3 regions of the Aeribacillus sp. FSL M8-0254 genome follow, and region 1 is predicted to be linked to each of the others. Evidence: riboswitches for the same ligand, from Rfam matches in the RefSeq annotation. Region 1 holds a riboswitch; each other region holds the start of a gene.
The links. A riboswitch is a leader RNA that binds a small molecule or an ion and turns the genes downstream of it on or off. The one in region 1 is predicted to bind cobalamin.
Positions count from the first base shown of each region.

Region 2: another riboswitch for cobalamin. It lies ahead of metE (5-methyltetrahydropteroyltriglutamate--homocysteine S-methyltransferase); the one in region 1 lies ahead of NSQ44_RS06445 (ABC transporter substrate-binding protein).
Region 3: another riboswitch for cobalamin. It lies ahead of NSQ44_RS14455 (ribonucleoside-diphosphate reductase subunit alpha); the one in region 1 lies ahead of NSQ44_RS06445 (ABC transporter substrate-binding protein).

Region 1 covers NZ_JBBOZY010000001.1:1,318,074-1,321,216, reverse strand. Annotated here, with positions in the region: gene NSQ44_RS06450 (FecCD family ABC transporter permease) at 1-512, opposite strand, end outside; gene NSQ44_RS06445 (ABC transporter substrate-binding protein) at 475-1,446, opposite strand; cobalamin riboswitch at 1,558-1,738, opposite strand; gene NSQ44_RS06440 (N-acetylmuramoyl-L-alanine amidase) at 1,934-3,143, shown strand, end outside.
Region 2 covers NZ_JBBOZY010000001.1:3,648,856-3,651,998, reverse strand. Annotated here, with positions in the region: gene metE (5-methyltetrahydropteroyltriglutamate--homocysteine S-methyltransferase) at 1-1,451, opposite strand, end outside; cobalamin riboswitch at 1,592-1,791, opposite strand; gene nfsA (oxygen-insensitive NADPH nitroreductase) at 2,171-2,920, shown strand.
Region 3 covers NZ_JBBOZY010000001.1:2,985,164-2,988,306, forward strand. Annotated here, with positions in the region: partial or broken gene NSQ44_RS14445 (transposase) at 79-314, shown strand; gene NSQ44_RS14450 (Hsp20/alpha crystallin family protein) at 411-851, shown strand; cobalamin riboswitch at 985-1,163, shown strand; gene NSQ44_RS14455 (ribonucleoside-diphosphate reductase subunit alpha) at 1,300-3,143, shown strand, end outside.

The sequences.
Region 1 (3,143 bases):
GTCAGCACAATGGTTTCAATCCTCATCGTTTTTTCAATGAAATTGGCGAACAAAATCACAGCCAAAATCGTTAAAAAACCCATAAAAATGCTGACAACCGGCAAAGTGAATGAGCCGAAAAAAGGAATTTGAATGCCGAAAAAAAGAACAAGTACAGCACCTAAAGAAGAACCTGATGAAACACCGAGCGTATAAGGATCTGCCAAAGGGTTTTGCAAAAGCCCTTGATAACAAGCCCCCGCCATTGCAAGCGAGGCTCCGACAAGTCCGGCTAAAACGACACGAGGAAGTCGAATATCAAGCACAATGCTTTTCATGCTTTCATCAATGTCCGGCGCCAAACCGGTATGAAACAGTTGATTGAAAATTATTTGGAAAATATCCTTAAACGTGATGTGAAACGTTCCGATAGAAATTCCTAAAAAGACGGAAAAAATAAGAAAACAAGCGGTCGCCGTATAGGCGACCACATGTTTATTTTTTGTAGACATCCGGATAAATTGCTTTCGCAAGTTCTTCTACTCCTTCAACCAATCTTGGGCCTGGGCGGCTCACCAAGTCGGAATGCACATCGTAAACCCGTTTATTTTTCACCGCTGATACATTTTCCCATCCTTTTCGTGCCAACACCTGGTCAACAGCTTTATCGACGTAATAGCCGTATGTCGTCACAATGACGTCTGGGTTCAGTTTTACAACGGCTTCTTCCGTCATTTGCGGCCAGCCTTCTTGATCGCCCGCTGCATTTTTTGCTCCAATGATCGTTAGCATTTCATCCATAAACGTTCCTTTTCCCGTCGTATAGATTTGTGGTGCGGGATTCACTTCGACAAAAACAGACACTTTTTGATCATCCGGAATCGTTTTTCCTTTTTCTTGAATATCCGCCAGTTTCGTTTTCATCTCAGCCACAATATCTTCGGCTTTGTCACTTGTCCCTGTAATTTTGCCGATTGTTTGGATGGAGTCATACACTTTATCAAATGATTGGGCATCTTCTACTACAAAAACATTTATTCCTGCATCTTTCAGCTGCTTCAGCCCTTCCTGCGAGTTATGGGCGCTGGAAGCATGCGCTAAAACAAGATCCGGTTTTAAAGAAATAATTTTTTCAACATTAAATTCCATCCCGCCAACCTTTTCTTTGTTTTGAACATCTTCCGGATAGTTGTCATTATCACTTACACCGACAATTTGTTCACCCAACCCTAAAGCATAGGCAATTTCAGTATTGCTTGGAATTAGCGAAACAATCCGCTCCGGTTTTTCCTTGATTGTTACATCTTCACCTAATGCGTCCTTCACTGTAACTGGGAATAATTTGGATGTTTGTTCGCTCGCGTTGCTGTTATTTTCTTTTTGTTCTGCATTATTCGTTTGTCCGCAGCCAACTAGAAGTCCAATTAAAAGCAATAACGATAAAAACAGTGCAGAAAACTTTTTCATGACGTTCCTCCTCCAATAAAAAAACATCTTCTTTTTTTGATAAGAAGATGTCTGAAAACAAGCATATCGCTTTGTTCTGTTTTCAAACACCTCCCTATCCTCGTAGGGTTTTTAGGCGTGATCAAACAGGCAGGTCTCCTGGCTCATGGTCATCGCTCCCTGAACCTTCCCGTAGACACAGTGGCATTTTCAGGTTGCTCCCATTCACAGTGGCGGGACCGCGTTGGATTTTCACCAAACTTCCCTTTTAAGCTGGCAGCTATGTGCCGGCACCTGTTTGCTTTTGAATGAAATTGTCGACGAATGTAATTATACATCATTCAAATCCGTTCTGGTAGAAGAAATGTGAAAATGCTATGTCAAGTTTTATATTGGACTTTTTATAAGGTTTTCAATTCAACCGTGTTGATTTGAACCGATTACCGTAAAAATGAATAAAATTTTAATGGATGGGTAATTGATTTTAGGAACGAAGGAGGATCCATAAGTGACAGTCGTTCTTTTAGACCCAGGCCACGGTGGAAGTGATCCTGGTGCAACATTTAGAAGCTATGAAGAAGAAGACTTTACGCTGACTATTGCCTTAATAGCCAGAGACCATTTGCTAGAAAACTTTCAAGTAGATGTCGTGATGACACGAACGAACGATCGCACTGTCAGTTTAGAAGAAAGAACGAGTTTGGCAAACAGACTAAATGTCGATTTTTTCTGCTCCATCCATGTCAATTCAGGGGGCGGAACAGGATTTGAAAGCTATATTTACAACCGCGGTGCATCTAATAAAACGATTCAATACCGTTCCATCATTCATAATCATATTATGAGCGTAATCGGGCCAAAATATAACGTACAGGACCGCGGAAAAAAAAGCGCCAATTTTTTTGTGTTGAGAGAAACGAAAATGCCCGCGGTTCTTTTGGAAACATTATTTATCGATAATCCTAACGATATCAAATTGTTAACCTCTTCTGCTTTTATAAGTGATTTTGCCGCCAGTGTGGCGGAAGGAATAGGAAAAGCCCTTAATTTAAAGAGAAAGGCAAGCACAACAAAAAAGCCGTCGACAAAACCGTCGGCTCCTGTTTCAAACAACACGCTTTACAAAGTGATTGCCGGTTCCTTCAAAGAGCGTAAAAATGCAGAACAACGCGTAAAGGAACTGAAGGGAAAAAACGTGGACAGTTTTATTTCACCTGCTAATGTTAACGGCACAAGTTTTTACCGTGTTCAAGCAGGGGCTTTTCAACATTTGGAAAATGCGAAGGAGCAACTGGCAAAACTTGTGCAGCTGGGCTATAAAGATGCTTTTATTTTAACTCCCGAAGAGCAGCGAGCAAATCCGCCAAGGCAAAATCAACTAGCCAGCTTGCTGTCTACATCAGAGCCGCAAGCATCCGCTACAGAAGACATTTCTATTTTAGGAGAACCGCTTTTATCAGGAACATTGTTGGATCAGTTCGTAAAAAATACGAATCCAGATGCACCTCAACTGGGTGATTTATATATCCAATTAAGCAAACTATACGGAATACGCGGTGATATCGCTTACGCACAAGCCATTCATGAGACGAACTATTTTCGCTTCACCGGGGTTGTCGACCGCAGCCAAAACAATTTTGCCGGAATTGGAGCGACAGGCCCGAATGTCCGAGGAGCAAGCTTCTCCACACCAAGAGAAGGAGTTCTCGCTCATTTGC
Region 2 (3,143 bases), 2.3 Mb from region 1:
TCTAAACCGAGCTGCTCTTGAATGTCAATCCATTTTTTTATTTCATTATTGATGACCGATTCATACTGCTTGTTTGTATATTCGCCTTTCCGCCATTTTAAGCGGATTTGCCGGATTTCTTTCGTCTGCGGAAAGCTTCCGATCGTAGTAGTTGGTAAAATCGGCAGATTCCATCTTTTTTTATGCAGTTTTTGCCGTTCGGTATAATCCAAGCGTTTCGTTGGATATGCTCCGATATTTTTGGCGGCCTCTTGAACCTTCTCATTTGTCCGAAAGGAAGAATGGATAAAATCCGTATAAGAGCGGTCATATTGTTTTAAATCATCGATCGTTCTTTTCCCTTTTGCATATTGAGCGAGTTCATTTACTTCATCCAATTTTTCATCAGCAAAGGAAAGAGCATTTTTCAATATGGACGGCAAGCTCTGTTCGTTTTGAACTGTGACAGGTACATGAAGCAAGCTGCAAGAAGGCTGAATGATCAATCTGTCAATATCTACATATTGCGCAAGATCATCGATTTCCTTAGCTTTCGATACTAAGGATGCTTTCCAAATGTTGCGGCCGTCGATCAAACCAGCTGCGAGAATTTTGTCTTTCGGAAAGCCGAGCGTTTTGATGTTCGACAGATTGACGCCATGATCATGTACAAAGTCCAGGCCAATTGCAGCGACAGGAAGAGACACAATTTCTTGATAATGGGTTATACTTTCAAAGTATGTTTGCAAAATGATATTTAACGAAGGAAGCGCTTTGTGGAAAGCATCGTATACCTCTTTAAACAAAGGAATCGATGAATCATCTAGCTCCTGTACAAGAATCGGCTCATCAATTTGCACCCATTTCGCACCGGCCTGAGCAAGTTCCGTCAACAATTGGACGTAAACAGGAATTAAAGCAGACAAATGTTTATGGAAATCGTGTTGATCGTATTGTTTTGCCAGCTTTAAAAAAGTAATTGGACCTAGCAAAACCGGTTTTGCTTCAATATTCAGCTCGTTTTTCGCTTCCTGAAAAAGTTCAAGCAGACGGTTCTTAACTAACACCGGCGTTTTATTTTCAAGCTCCGGAACAATATAATGGTAGTTTGTGTTGAACCATTTGGTCATTTCCATTGCTTCTGCTTCATCAGAGCCTCTAGCCATTGCAAAATATGTTTTTAATGAAGTCGGCTCCATATGCTGGAATCTAGAAGGAATATACCCAAACATAAAAGCAGTATCGAGGACATGGTCATATAATGAAAAATCTCCGACAGGAATCAGGTCTATTCCTTTTTCCTTCTGTTTTTTCAGATTGAGAAGACGTATATCTTTTAATGTTTCCTCCAAGCTGCTTTCTGAAATGTTTCCGTTCCAAAATGATTCCAGCGCTCTTTTCCATTCTCTTCTTTCACCAATTCTTGGATAGCCAAGATTTGAACTAATTAATGTCAATATTGACACCCCCATTTGATTTGTATCTCAACACATAAATAAAAAAACCTCTTTTTACGCGTAAAAGAGGGAATTGTGGACTCTAACTCGTGTTGAGATACATGAAGGGCTTAAATCTCAACATGGCTTCATCACTCCTCCCTATGACGCGTAGGTGGCAGTGCATACAACAGGCAGGTCTCCTGACTTAGGATCATCGCTTTCGATCCTCCTTCCCATTTCAAAATTGAAACAGTGGATGTTGGCCGAAAGCTCCCCATCACAGTGGCGCGACCGTGTTGGAATTTCACCAATCTTCCCTTTTAAGCGCATATTGCCGGATGCAATATGACGCACCTGCTGCTTGGAACACTATATGAAACTATAATTATCAGAATAGATGATTTTTTTTGTTTTTTCAATCCCTATTTTTTAAGTTCAGAAAAGTGCTGCCCTATTTTGGGAAATCAATGGACAGAAGTAGGAATTCACATACAAATTGTGAAATGTTTATAGGGTCGTTTTTAAAATTTAATTTTTCTAATAACGTAAATTCGAAAAATTTTGTTGTTTACAATACAGGAGCGTTGCGATGGTAAAATTAGGTGCTTGGAGCTTTCACTGAAAAAGGAGCTATAAAAAACGTATTTTTCAATACGAATCATTTGAAAGAGCAGCATTTTCATGTTAATACTTGGATTGGAAGAAGTGTGATTTTTCAAAAAATAAGTGGGATCATAGAAAGGATGATTATGTTGAACGACATTATCAAAACCATTTTAAATCACCGTTCCGTTCGTCATTTTGAGGATCGGCCTTTGACAGATGAGCAAATCCGATTAATTGTCGAATGCGCCCAAGCCGCTTCAACTTCAAGTTACATGCAAGCCTATTCCATTATCGGGGTGAAAAATATACAAACGAAAAAAAAGCTCGCTGAACTGGCAGGAAACCAAGCTTACGTAGAGAAGAGCGGACATTTATTTATTTTTTGCGCTGATTTGCACCGTCATGAAGTCATTGGTGAAATGGAAGGCAAAAATGTAGAAGATTCATTGAGGAGCACTGAAAAATTTATGGTAGCTCTCATTGATGCTGCACTGGCCGCTCAAAATGCTGCGTTAGCGGCTGAGTCAATGGGACTCGGCATTTGCTACATCGGAGGCATCCGCAATAATTTAGAAGAAGTATCGAAGCTGTTGAAAATTCCAAACAAGGTCATCCCTCTTTTTGCATTAACTGTCGGCTACCCTGCAAAAGAAACGGCGAAAAAACCAAGAATACCTTTTGAGCATATTTATCATGAGGAAGAATATAAGCAAGATCAAGAAGCATATGTGCGCGAGCTTGAACAATATAATGAAATAGTATCCAATTATTATGATCAGCGAACAAACGGGATTCGCAAAGATACTTGGACTGGTCAAATGGCTCGCATGCTTTCGAATCCGACAAGAATGTACATGAAGCAATTTGTTGAGCAAAAAGGATTGAATTTAAACTGAAGCTTCAGCTCCTATCTCGATTTTATGAAGATAGGAGCTTTATTTTTGAACAGAAAATCGTATTTTTGTCATTGATCCCGATTCTTCTTTTCAGCATGAATTTGTTTATTTTTCCCCTTTCCAGGCAAGGTTCTGGCATTCGCTTCTAAGATTTGAGACCGGCTGCTTACCCATTTCTTCTTTTCTTACTTAAGCACATCTAGAATGATAAATCGGTTATAAG
Region 3 (3,143 bases), 1.7 Mb from region 1:
TAAGAAAATACTATCTGCGTAACTTCTGTTCCTGCGTTCTTAAATGAAGAAATCAGAAAAATCAGTATTTTCAAATAAACCGGCTGGCTCGGAGAAGCTGTCATCAAGATGTATCAAAGTGGCATAAGTACGCGGGAGATTGGCAAGTTTATTGAACGAATTTTTGGAATGCTTATTCTCCTGCAACGATCAGTCGTATGACCGATGTCGTGAAGGAATACATCGAGAAATGGCACACTCGTCCTCTACATAAGCGTTATTCCGTCTTATATTTGGATGGTTTATACGTAAAACTTCGTCGAGATACGGTAGAAGATTAAAAACAGTAATTTAAACTTTGCTTTATGTATATTTCTCTTCCCAACACAAATAATATTTTCTGTAAAAAAAATCAAAGGAGGAACAATCATATGGCTCTCATTCCTTACGATCCTTTTTCTGAGATTAATCAATTTAGACGAAATATGAACCGCATTTTTTCTGAAAGCTTTCCACATTTTTTTGAAAATTTTGAGACTATGAATACCCCCCGGCTTGATATTCATGAAACTGCTAATGAAGTAATTGTTACGTGTGATTTGCCCGGCCTTGAAAAAAAGGAAGACGTTGACATTCATCTTGATCGCAACGTTCTTACGATCAGCGGCACAATTCAAAGAAGCAAAGAAGTAAAGGAAGAAGAAATGCATAGACGCGAACGGTTTGTCGGGCGGTTTCACCGCGCTGTTGCATTGCCGGCAAATGTAAAAGAAGAAGAAGTGAGCGCGACATATAAAAATGGCGTTTTGGAAATCCGTATTCCAAAACAAACCGAAAACAACAAAAAGAAAATTGATATTCAGTTTCATTAATTGTTTCGTGAGGTTGCAAAATTTCAATCAGCCTCACTTTTTTATTGCAATTTTCGCCAAGTACGATTATGATGAATATATAACATCAAAAATCTATATATTGTGTAATCAAAAACAATTAAATACTATATATTGAAAACCTAACGACAAAGGTGCTGTTTTCAGCTTAAAAGGGAATCCGGTGAGAATCCGGAACTGTCCCCGCAACTGTGAGTGCTACGAAATGAATAATCCACTGTACGTTTCGTATGGGAAGGATTCAAAGTAGGATGAAGCACGAGTCAGGAGACCTGCCTTTGTCCGAACGTTTCTAATTCTTCGGGGGTTGGGAAGATGAAACGATGGTTTGAATGGAGTAGTTTCGCCTTGTAAACTGCCTCCCTTTTAATCATCGTTTGATCCGCTCAGCTTCCTGAGCGGTTTTTTATTTTGATAAGGAGGATGTTTGATGAATATTACGAAAGCATTAAATCTATACGAGGTTTTTCAAAATCATTTTAACAGGAGCGATTGGGAGCTTTATCTAAGACAGCTTGAAAAAAAGTTTCCATCCCTTTCCTTTCATGAATACAGCGAGAGAGTGTCGACAACCCTACAATACCAGCAGATTGATGATCTTGAAAAATTTACAAACCTGCTGATTATTGAAGCTTTAGCAAACATTTCGGAAAGTGAGCCGGATTGGACTTTTTTAGCTGCACACGTATTTCTTGAAAAAATTTACTATGAAGCGAGCCAAAACAGAAATTACAACCAACCGGGCTACGGCGATTTTTATTTGTTAATCGAAACATTAACCGATCTTGGAATCTACAGCCCTCTTTTGCTAGAGCATTATTCAAAAGAGGAAATTATGGAGCTGGGAAATGCCATTGATCCTGAGAAGGACAAGCTGTTTACATACATCGGATTAAGGACCCTTTACGACCGGTATTTAGCTAAAGATTTTTATAAACGAACATTTGAGCTTCCACAGGAACGTTTTATGATCATCGCTATGACGTTAATGATCAACGAGCATCCGTCCAAACGTTTGCATCTTGTAAAGGAAGCGTATTGGGCACTGAGCCATTTATATATGACGGTTGCAACACCGACATTGGCTAATGCAGGAAAATCAGTCGGTCAGCTTTCAAGCTGCTTTATTGATACGGTAGACGACAGCCTTCAAGGCATTTATGATTCGAACACTGATATTGCCAATGTTTCTAAAAGCGGCGGAGGCATTGGAGTTTATTTAGGGAAAATCAGAAGCCGCGGAAGCGATATCCGGGGGTTCAAAGGAGTTTCATCAGGTGTCATTCCTTGGATGAAGCAATTAAATAATACGGCAGTGAGCGTCGACCAGCTCGGCCAAAGAAAAGGAGCAATTGCCGTTTATTTGGATGTTTGGCATAAAGATATTTTCGCCTTCCTAGATGCAAAATTAAATAACGGAGATGAACGGCTGCGCACCCATGATTTATTTACAGGTGTATGCATTCCTGACCTATTTATGGAGCAAGTTGAAAAGCGCGGGGACTGGTATTTGTTCGATCCCCACGAAGTTCGCAAAGTCATGGGATTCAGTCTGGAAGATTATTATGATGAAGAAAAAGGTAACGGCAGCTTTCGGGAAAAATATTTTGAGTGCGTGAATCATCCTTCCTTATCTAAAGAAAAAGTGCCTGCGATTGAAATAATGAAACGGATTATGATCAGCCAGCTTGAAACGGGAACGCCTTTTATGTTTTATCGGGATGAAGTGAATCGAAAAAACGCAAACAAGCATGCCGGCATGATTTATTGCAGCAATTTATGCACAGAGATTGCGCAAAATCAAAGTGCTACTACTGTTGAAGAACAATATGTTGAAGATGGAAAAATTGTCATTGTGAAAAAGCCCGGCGATTTCGTCGTCTGCAACCTTTCTTCCATCAACTTGGCACGGGCTGTCCCAGACAACGTTCTGGAACGTTTAATCCCTATTCAAGTGCGGATGCTGGACAACGTTATCGATTTAAATAACATTCCGGTATTACAGGCAAAGCTTACAAATGAAAAATACCGTGCAATCGGTCTTGGAACGTTTGGCATGCATCATTTATTTGCACTAAAGGAAATTACATGGGAAAGCGACGAGGCAGTCCAATTTGTCGACCAATTATATGAAAAAATTGCGTATTTAACCATTCAGTCGAGTATGGAGCTCGCAAAAGAAAAAGGCGCATACCCTCTCTTTAAAGGCTCGGAGTGGGATACAGGGCGATATTTTGAAATCCGCGGTTATACGTCAAAAAAATGGCAGGAATT